DNA from 3 places in the Pseudomonas sp. PDNC002 genome. Region 1 is predicted to be linked to each of the others. Evidence: riboswitches for the same ligand, from Rfam matches in the RefSeq annotation. Region 1 holds a riboswitch; each other region holds the start of a gene.
What was found. A riboswitch is a leader RNA that binds a small molecule or an ion and turns the genes downstream of it on or off. The one in region 1 is predicted to bind cobalamin.
Positions count from the first base shown of each region.

Region 1 (3,265 bases):
CAGCCGATCACGGCGATGATGAAGGCGAATACCGGGGCTTTGACGATGCCGACCAGGAAGTGCTGCACGGCGATGTCGTTCTGCAGCATGTAGAGGAACATGCGCGGCGAGATGTCCAGGCTCAGCGCACAGACCACGCCGCCGCCGAAGATGCCGGAGATCATCGCCAGGAAGGTCAGCATCGGCAGGGTCAGCAGCAGGGCCAGCACGCGCGGCAGCACCAGCAACTCCACCGGGTCGAGGCCCAGGGCCTGGATGGCGTCGATCTCCTGGTTGGCCTTCATCGAGCCGATCTGTGCGGTGAAGGCACTGGCGGTGCGGCCGGCCAGCAGGATCGCGGTGAGCAGCACGCCGAATTCACGGAGGAAGGAGAAGCCCACGAGGTCGACGGTGTAGATCTGCGCGCCGAATTTCTGCAGCACCGTGGCGCCGAGGAAGGCCACCACCGCGCCGACCATGAAGGTGAGCAGGGCGACGATGGGCACGGCGTCCAGCCCGGTTTCTTCCATGTGCGCAGCCAGTGCGGTCAGGCGCCAGCGCCGTGGGCGGAGCAGGTTGCGCACCAGCGTCTGTAGCGTCAGGCCGATGAAGCCCAGCACGCCGATCAGATGGTCCTTGAAGGTCAGGGTGGCGACGCCGATGCGCTCCAGCACGTCGACCAGTGCGTTGCCCGGCGCCGGGCCTTTTTCGTCCAGGCGGCACTGGGTGATGGCGCTGCCGACGGTGCGCAGCAGTGCCTGGCGCTCGGCTGGGAGGTTGCGGGCGATCTGGTCGAGCTGGCTCATGCGCGCGCCGCCGATTATCTCCGCGAGCAGCGCGGCGCCGGCGGTATCCAGTGCGCCGAGGCCGGTGAAGTCCAGCAAGGCGGGGGATTCGGCGTGCCGCTGGGCGGCCACCTGGGACTCCAGCGTGGCGAAGTGCGCGAGCGTCCAGTCGCCGCTGATGTGCATCAAGGGCGGGGTCGCGGCGGAGTCGAGCTGAAGCTGGCCGGGTTGGGCAGTCGTCGTCATGAGACGCATTCTAGCGGAGTTCGCCTTTGCCACCAGTGTGCTTGTGCTGGCCTTTTTAGACGCCTGCATGACTTGGCTCAAGGCAATGGCGACATCCTGTTCAATTGACGCCTCAGCCCGCCAACCACTAAGCTGCGCGCCTGCTTCAGGTGCCCGCGGCGCAAGCCAAGGGTGAAACAGGGAAGCCGGTGAATTCGATCCTTGCATCGACCATTCCGGCGCTGCCCCCGCAACGGTAAGCGAGTCTGGAACCGCACTGAGCCACTGTGCCACTGGCATGGGAAGGCGTGGTTTTCCGAAAGCCCTCGGGCTTCACTCGCAAGCCCGGAGACCGGCCTGCTGCATCGCATGGCATCGCGGGAGGCGCTGCCGATCGTCGTGGCGCTCCCTGGCGCCGCGCGTTCGATGTCCTCCGCCTGCCCCGACTGGTCAGTGCCGCGCGGGTGAGAGCGGCGGAGAATCCTTCAGGTGAATTCCCTGTTTCCCAAGCCGACAGCCTTCGCGCTGAGCGGCCTTTACCGCATGGCGTCGCTGCGCGCCGGCGGTTCGTTCCTGTCCATCCCATTTTTCGCTCGCTGCCGCCCGGCCGGCGAGCTGGCGCGTGCGCGCTCCCTTTCTAGAGGCAATCCCCATGACTGAATCCCCTGAAAAGGACGAACGCCACCGTTCGCGCATGCAGCGCAAGAAATCGGTGATCGACGAGAAGATCGCCCAGGCCCAGGGCGAACGCGGTGTGTTCCTGGTCAACAGTGGCAACGGCAAGGGCAAGAGCAGCTCGGCCTTCGGCATGGTCGCCCGCGCGCTGGGCCACGGTATGAAGGTTGGCGTGGTGCAGTTCATCAAGGGCGCCGCGACCACCGGCGAGGAAGCGTTTTTCCGCCGTTTCCCCGAGGAAGTCAGCTTCCATGTGATGGGCGAGGGCTTCACCTGGGAAACCCAGGATCGTCAGCGCGATATCGCCAAGGCGCAGGCGGCTTGGGACGTGGCGCGCCAACTGCTGGCCGATCCGCAGATTGGCCTGGTAGTGCTGGACGAGGTGAACATTGCCCTCAAGCACGGCTATCTGGAGCTGGACACGGTGCTCGCCGATATTGCTGCCCGTCCGCCGATGCAGCATGCGGTCGCCACCGGTCGGGGGGTGCAGCCGGCCATGGTCGAGGCCGCCGATACCGTGACCGAGATGGGCCTGGTGAAACATGCCTTCAAGGCTGGGATCAAGGCGCAGAAAGGGGTGGAGTTCTGATGTTCGTGGCTTGCCCTCACCCCAGCCCTCTCCCAGGGGGAGAGGGGGCCGTTCGGCGTGCAGTCGGACTGCGGCGCTCGCCGGTCGATGCTGTTGGCGGGCTCGGTGGTGGCGCGATAGTCGTGCATCGGACACAACTGCTGCAGATGGCACCCAACTGCCCCCTCTCCCCCTGGGAGAGGGTTGGGGTGAGGGTGCTCTTCGCCTTTTCTGCTACTACGGAGCGCGCCTGATGCTCGATGCGCGCCAATGCCCCGCCCTACTGATCGCCGCTCCCGCCTCCGGCCAGGGCAAGACCACCGTGACCGCCGCCCTGGCGCGCCTGCATACGCGCCTCGGGCGCAAGGTGCGGGTGTTCAAGTGCGGCCCGGATTTCCTCGACCCGATGATCCTCGCTCGCGCCAGTGGCGCGCCGGTCTATCAGTTGGACCTGTGGATGGTCGGCGAGAGCGAAAGCCGCCGGTTGCTCTGGGAAGCGGCCGGTGAGGCCGACCTGATCCTCATCGAAGGCGTGATGGGCCTGTTCGACGGCTCGCCCTCGGCCGCCGATCTCGCGCGGCGCTTCAACGTGCCGGTGATGGCCGTGATCAATGGCCAGTCGATGGCCCAGACCTTCGGCGCGATGGCCGTTGGCATGGCCACCTACCAGCCGGACCTGCCGTTCTCCGGCGTGCTCGCCAACCGCATCGGTAGCCAGCGCCACCGCGACCTGGTGCGCGATAGCCTGCCCGAGTGGATTCGCTGGTATGGCGCACTCCCGCGTGACACCGAGGTCGAGTTGCCAAGCCGTCATCTCGGGCTTGTGCAGGCCGATGAACTGGCCGACCTCGACGCACGCCTGGACGCCGCCGCCGATGCCCTGGCTGCCAGTGCCAGTACCGAGCTGCCCTTACCGGTGAGCTTTGCCGTGCCCGAGCCGCGCAGCGAATCTTCCGGTCTCGACGGCGTGCGTATCGGCGTGGCGCGGGACAATGCTTTCGCCTTCCTCTACCAGGCCAACCTCGACCTGCTG
Region 1 covers NZ_CP070356.1:5,834,512-5,837,776, reverse strand. Annotated here, with positions in the region: gene JVX91_RS26380 (MlaE family lipid ABC transporter permease subunit) at 1-1,010, opposite strand, end outside; cobalamin riboswitch at 1,141-1,365, shown strand; gene cobO (cob(I)yrinic acid a,c-diamide adenosyltransferase) at 1,642-2,253, shown strand; gene JVX91_RS26370 (cobyrinate a,c-diamide synthase) at 2,486-3,265, shown strand, end outside.

Region 2 (3,265 bases), 2.4 Mb from region 1:
GGAAACGCACGCCCGGTTCGACACTCAGCGCCACGCGGGCGAAAACCAGCGCACCGTGGGTCACGTCCGGGTCGTCGCCGGCATCCTTCAGCGTGCCGGCTTCGGCGCCGTCAGCGGTAAGCCGGCAGAACTCCAGGCGCAGGGTCGCGCTGCGCTCTTTCGGCAGGGCGATCTGCGCGGCGTCCAGCACTTCACCGGTGAGCAACAGGCGCGCCGCCGCCAGGCTGGTGGCAGTGGCGCAACTGCCGGTGGTGTAGCCGCTGCGCAGCGGGCGCGGCTGCTCCGGGGTTTCTTCGCGCATGCTCACTCGACCAGCGGCTTCCAGGCTTCCAGCAACGTGATCGGCAGCGCCGCTCGCCAGGTGTCGAAGCCACCCAGCGGCTGGGCCTGGGACACGGACAGGCGGATCAGTTCGCCGCCCACGCGCTCGCGCCAGCTCACCAGCGCCGCCTCGCTCTGCAAGGTGACGGCATTGGCTACCAGCCGACCGCCGGGCTTGAGCTGTTCCCAGCAGTGTTCGAATACTCCGGGCACGGTGACGCCACCACCGATGAAGATGGCATCGGGTTGCTCCAGTCCCTGCAACGCTTCCGGCGCGGCCCCGCAGACCAGTTGCAGCGCTGGCACGCCGAGGGCGTCGCTGTTGAAACGGATGTGCTCCTGGCGGCCTTCGTTGGCCTCGATGGCCAGCGTGCGGCAGCTCGGATGCGCGCGCATCCATTCGATGCCGATGGAGCCGCAGCCAGCGCCAACGTCCCAGAGCAGCTCGCCCGGCTTCGGCGCCAGCCGCGCCAGGGTCACGGCGCGCACGTCGCGCTTGGTCAGTTGACCGTCGTGGCGGTAGTCGTCATCACGCAGGCCAATCGTAAGAGGCAGGCGCTGCGCGTCTTCACCGGCGATGCACTGCACCGCCACCAGATTCAGCGCCGCCGCCTGCGCCAAGGCCCAATCGCCAGCCACGCCATCGATGCGCCGTTCGCTATCGCCGCCCAGGTGCTCCAGCACGCTCAGCCGGCTTGTGGCGAAGCCCCGCTCGCACAGCAATGCGGCAATAGCGGCCGGGCTGTCGCCATCATTACTGAGGATCAGCAGCCTGGCGTCCTCGTGGATCTGCGCGTTGAGTGCGGCCAATGGACGCGCCACCAGCGAGATCAGCGTGCAATCCTGCAGTGCCCAGCCCATGCGCGCTGCCGCGAGGGAGGCAGAGGACGGCGCGCTGAGCACAAGCATTTCCTCGGCCGGGATCTGGCGGGCCAGGCTCGCGCCGACGCCAAACCACATCGGATCACCACTGGCCAGCACGCAGGTCGGTTCGCCGCGCCGGCGCAGCACCGGCTCCAGGCTGAACGGGCTCGGCCAGGCCTGCCGGTTGGCGCGCAGGCAATGGGGCAGCAGCTCCAGCTGGCGCGGCGCGCCGATCACTTCGCTGGCAGCGAGCAGGGCTCGGCGCGCGGCCTTGCCGAGGCCGGCATAGCCGTCCTCGCCGATGCCGACGATGGTCAGCCAGGGCGTCATGAAAATTCCTCGGGTTGATCCGACGGGCAGGCTTTTCCTGCCTTCGGGCAAAGCAGGCATAATACCCGCTTCGTCGGTGCTCGTAGGACGCTTCGCCTTTATCGGTGAGGTTTCCAGGAGCCGAAGAGGGAACACGGTTAAGCCGTGGCTGCCCCCGCAACTGTAAGCAGCGAGTCCGCGCAATGCGGCGGTACGGGAACAACATTCCGTGCCGCCGGCCAGGCCACTGGGCAACCGGGAAGGCCGCGCTGGATGAGGACCTGCCAGCCAGGAGACCTGCCGACGAAACCAGTCGCGTGTGCAGACATCGAGCGGGGTGTATCGGTGTCGTGAAGTCCCCTATGGGGATTCGCAGGTCACCGCGACCCAGCCCTGGTGACCTCAGTGCAAGACTCTTCAGCTCTGCCCGTCCGTCCGCATGCCTGCCCCGGCCTGCTGCGCATCGTGGCCTCCCGCGATGGCGGCATCTGCCGCATCAAGCTGCCCTGTGGACAACTCGACGCCCACGCCGCGCGCGCCATTGCCCGGGCCGCCGAGCGCCATGCCGACGGCGTGCTGGAAGCGACCAACCGCGCCAACCTGCAGATCCGCGGCGTCCATGCCGGCGCCGAGAACGCGCTGAGCCGCGAGTTGCTCACTGCCGGCCTCGGCCCGCGTGAATTGGCGTCGGATGATGTGCGCAATCTGCTGGTCAGTCCGGCACTCGGCCTTGATGGCGGGACGACTTTCAATGCCGCTCCGCTGGCCCGCCAACTACTCGACCTGTTGGAAGGCACGACGCGCTTCCACGGCCTGTCGCCCAAGTTCGGCATTCAGTTGGACGCCGGCGAAAACCTGGCGATGCTGGAGCACCCCAACGATCTCTGGCTGTCGGCGATGTCCGATAACGCTGAGCCGCTATTTGCCTTCGGCCTGGCCGGCTGTCCACCACAGAACGAAACGGATCGCCCCGCCCTCGCCGCCGTCACTGCCGAGCAAGTTCCGCTGCTGGTGGAAACCCTGCTGCACCTGTTCCTCGATCTCGTCGGCGATGGCCAGACACGCATGCGCCAGCTCCGCGAGATGCTCGGCGATGAGGCACTCCTGGCGCGCTTGCAGCAACGCCTACCCTTCGCGCTGCAACTCGGCCCGGCTGTGGATAACTGGCGGCGTCCTGCGCCGCAGCCTTTCGGCCATCTTGGCATTCGTCCCCAGCACCAGGCGGAACGCGCCATGGTCGGCGCAGGATTCATCCTCGGACGACTCGATAGCTCCACCCTGTTCGCCCTCGCCGATCTGTCGGAACGCCATAGCGGCGGTCAGCTACGTCTGACGCCCTGGCAAAGTCTGGTCCTTCCCGATGTGGCGTCGATCGACGCCGCCATCGTCCTCGGTGCGCTAGGCAGCCTCGGTCTGGTGATCGACGCTGCGCAGCCGCTGTCGCGCATCGTTGCCTGCAGTGGCTCCAGCGGCTGCGCACGCGGGCTGGCCGACACCAAGGCCGACGCCCTGCGCCTCGCCGAACGCCTGCGTCACGCGCCGCCGGCCGGCGTTCACCTGTGCGGCTGCCCGCGCTCCTGTGCCGCCGCCCACGTCGCCCCCTACACCCTGCTGGCCGTCGCCGACGGCCGCTATGACCTGTTCCGTCGCGCCGATGGCGTGGCCGGCTTCGGCCAGCCGCTGGCGCGCAACCTTTCCCTCGATGCCGCGGGCGACCTGCTCGCCGCACCCGGAGTCCCCACCGATGCTTGATTACATCCGCGACGGCCAG
Region 2 covers NZ_CP070356.1:1,882,391-1,885,655, reverse strand. Annotated here, with positions in the region: gene JVX91_RS08780 (cobalt-precorrin-5B (C(1))-methyltransferase) at 1-301, opposite strand, end outside; gene cbiE (precorrin-6y C5,15-methyltransferase (decarboxylating) subunit CbiE) at 304-1,515, opposite strand; cobalamin riboswitch at 1,574-1,814, shown strand; gene cobG (precorrin-3B synthase) at 1,900-3,246, shown strand; gene JVX91_RS08765 (precorrin-8X methylmutase) at 3,239-3,265, shown strand, end outside.
Region 2: it holds a riboswitch for cobalamin, as region 1 does, so the genes downstream of both, cobG (precorrin-3B synthase) here and cobO (cob(I)yrinic acid a,c-diamide adenosyltransferase) in region 1, are expected to answer to the same signal.

Region 3 (3,265 bases), 2.5 Mb from region 1:
AGAGGTCGTGGTTGTCCAGCGAGCAGATGGCTTGCAGCACCGGCACGTCGCGGCGGAACGGCCGGTCCTGCGGCGCTTCCGGGTTCGACTGGGCGAAGCCGGTGGTGTTGATGATCAGCTCGGCGTCGGCGCTATCGAGCAGGTTTTCCACCGTCTCCAGGCAAGCGGCTTCCTTGAGGCTGGCCACGGCAATGGGCAGCGGGTTGATGCCCTGGGCCTGGAGGCGCTCGCAGAAGGTGTCGATGAAGCCGGTGTTCGCCGCCTGCAGGTGCGTGCGATAGAACAGCAAGGCGGCCACCGGGCACTCGGGGTGCCAGTCGGTCTGCCAGCGGGCGAGGTCGCAGCTGCCGGTCTGCGGGTGATACAGCGCGACGCGCGGCAGCGTCTGCGGCTCGCTCCACGGGTAGTCGCGTTGCAGATGGCGCGTGGCGAGGCAGGCGAAGAACTGCCGGGCGTTGTCCATGCCGCCCTGGCGCAGGTACTGCCAGAGGCGTTCGGCGTCCTGCGCGGGCACGCTGCACAGCGCGGTCAGTTCGGGGTCGGGCTTGTCGTCGCCGGGTACGGCGATCAGCGTGATGCCACGCTCGGCCAGCGCCGCCAGTTGCTCCATGCCGTAGCGCCAATAGCCGACGCCGCCGTGCACGGAGATCAGGATGACTTTTGCGTGTTGCAGCACCTCGTCGACGTAGAGGTCCACCGAGGCGTGGTTCTGCAGCTGCATGGGGTTGGCCAGACGCAGGCTCGGGTAGTCCTCCGGCAGCTCGCGGGCGGCCTCGGCGAGCAGCGCCAGGTGCGAGTCGCCGCTGCAGAGGATCACCAGGTCGGCAGGCGTCTGGGCCAGGTCGGCGATGCCGTCGTCGGGGACGAAGCCGCCGGGTTGGGTGCGCAGCAGGTGCATGGGGGAGCCTCTTTCGCTCGGTCAGGAGGGCTCTCTTCCAAGCCCTGGCTGCGCGCCCCGCTCCGAAGGGAGAGGGAGCCGGTTCGGCGTGCGCGTGAAATTTGTGCTCACAGGCGGGCATGGCGTCTGCCCATACGCCGTTCTACCGGCGAAGCGCCGATGTGGCTCCCCTCTCCCGCTTGCGGGAGAGGGGCTGGGGGAGAGGGCGGTCGGCTTCACGCCAGGGCAGTTCGCAGCTCGTTGGCGATGGCGGCCTGGTCCAGTTCCTGGCCGATCACCACCAGGCGGGTGCTACGGGATTCATCGCTGCGCCAGGCGCGGTCGAAGTGCTTGTCGAAGCGCTTGCCGACGCCCTGCACCAGCAGGCGCATGGGCTTGCCGGGGATGGCGACGAAGCCCTTGATGCGCAGCACGGCGTGGCGCTCGACCAGCGCGTTCAGCGCGTCGAGCAGGGCGCGTTCTTCCACTTCCGGCAGGTCGAGGTGGAAGGAGTCGAACTCGTCATGGTCGTGATCTTCATGGCCTTCGTGGTCGTGATGGGTGGGGCGGCTGTCGATGTGCAGCTCGGCCTCGGCGTTCAGGCCCAACAATACCGAGAGCGGCAGTTGGCCGGAGTTGGCTTCGACGATCTTCACCGCGGGCGGCAGTTCCTCGGCGACTTCGGCGCGCACACGGGCGAGCGCATCGGCGTCGAGCAGGTCGGCCTTGTTCAGCACAACCAGGTCGGCGCTGGCGAGCTGGTCTTCGAAGAGTTCGTGCAGCGGCGATTCGTGGTCCAGGTTCGGGTCCTGCTTGCGCTGCTCGTCCACCTGTTCGGGATGGGCGGCGAAGGTGCCGGCGGCCACGGCCGGGCTGTCGACCACGGTGATCACCGCATCCACCGTGCAGGCGTTGCGGATTTCCGGCCACTGGAAGGCCTGCACCAGCGGCTTGGGCAGGGCCAGGCCGGAGGTCTCGATGAGGATCTGGTCGAGGTCGCCACGGCGTGCCACCAGCTCGCGCATCACCGGGAAGAATTCTTCCTGCACGGTGCAGCACAGGCAGCCGTTGGCCAGTTCGAAGACGCGGCCGACCGCTTCTTCTTCGCTGCAACCGATGGAGCACTGCTTGAGGATTTCACCGTCGATGCCCAGCTCGCCGAACTCGTTGACGATCACCGCGATGCGGCGGCCTTCGGCATTGTCGAGCATGTGGCGGAGCAGGGTGGTCTTCCCGGCGCCAAGGAAGCCGGTGACGATGGTGACGGGGAGTTTGGCCAGGGTCTTCATGCGCGCCTCGTGAGCAGGATGCGGTGCGAGAGGGCGGATGAAGGGCGCGCGCGCGGGTTCGCCGCGCAACGAAGGTCGCCACCGGATCACCCCGCCCGGTTGTCGTGATGCTGGTCGAGGCAGGTCTCCTGGCTCACAGCCCTCTTGAGTTCTCTCGCCTTCCCGCCGTGGCCGGCAGTGGCTCGTGAAAGAACAGGCTGTTCACAGTTGCGGGGGCAGCCGTGGCGCATCCGAAGATTTCCACGTTCCCTCTTAGCTCCGGCCAGCGCCGGAGAACCTCGAAGGGAGGAAGGCTACGCAGCGACGGCGGGGCGGTCAATCGCCGGGGATCGGTTGACGCTTGCAGGCCTTCGTGGTCAGCTAGCGCGGTTTCAGGTGTCTCGCGCCACGCGCGCGAGGTGAAACGGGAAGCCGGTGCGTCCGCAAGGACCAGTCCGGCGCTGCCCCCGCAACGGTAAGCGATCGTAGGGTCATCAGTAGCCACTGTGCTCCGGCATGGGAAGGTTGACCCGCTTGGCCACTGGCCGACATCGCAAGCCCGGAGACCGGCCTGGAATTCTTCGTTTTTGGCAAACCCGCGGTGGGCGGGCGCAGGCCGTGGCGCGGCCGTTCCGGCGCGTTCGAATGCGTTCAACCTCTGCGTTCTCTACTTTGATTTTCAGAGGGAACGTCCATGTCCAGCAGCACCCTGACGCACGCGTCGAGCACTTCCATCCCCCTTTCCAAACGCATCAGCCTGGCCGTTGGCGCCAGCCTGCTCGGTGCGTTGCTGGTGTATTTCGCCGGCTTCTCGCACATCGATGCGGTGCACAACGCCGCCCACGATACCCGCCATAGCGCCGGTTTTCCCTGCCACTGATGCTGTTCTGAGCCCAATCGGCTGCGCGTCGGCCAGGCTGCGTTGGCGTATCGCCGTGCCTGGCTCCAGCTCGCTCGATTCGAGAGTTCGGAAAGGAAAGGAAAGGAAAAATGATCAAACGTATCGCCCAGACCGCCGGTTTCGCCGGTCTGATCGCGGCGCTGGTGCTGACTGTTGTCCAGCTGCTGTGGGTGTCCCCGCTGATCCTCAAGGCGGAAACCTACGAGAAAGCCGAGCCGG
Region 3 covers NZ_CP070356.1:1,894,613-1,897,877, forward strand. Annotated here, with positions in the region: gene cobN (cobaltochelatase subunit CobN) at 1-898, opposite strand, end outside; gene cobW (cobalamin biosynthesis protein CobW) at 1,114-2,166, opposite strand; cobalamin riboswitch at 2,267-2,462, opposite strand; cobalamin riboswitch at 2,523-2,735, shown strand; gene JVX91_RS08820 (CbtB-domain containing protein) at 2,840-3,025, shown strand; gene JVX91_RS08825 (CbtA family protein) at 3,136-3,265, shown strand, end outside.
Region 3: it holds a riboswitch for cobalamin, as region 1 does, so the genes downstream of both, cobW (cobalamin biosynthesis protein CobW) here and cobO (cob(I)yrinic acid a,c-diamide adenosyltransferase) in region 1, are expected to answer to the same signal.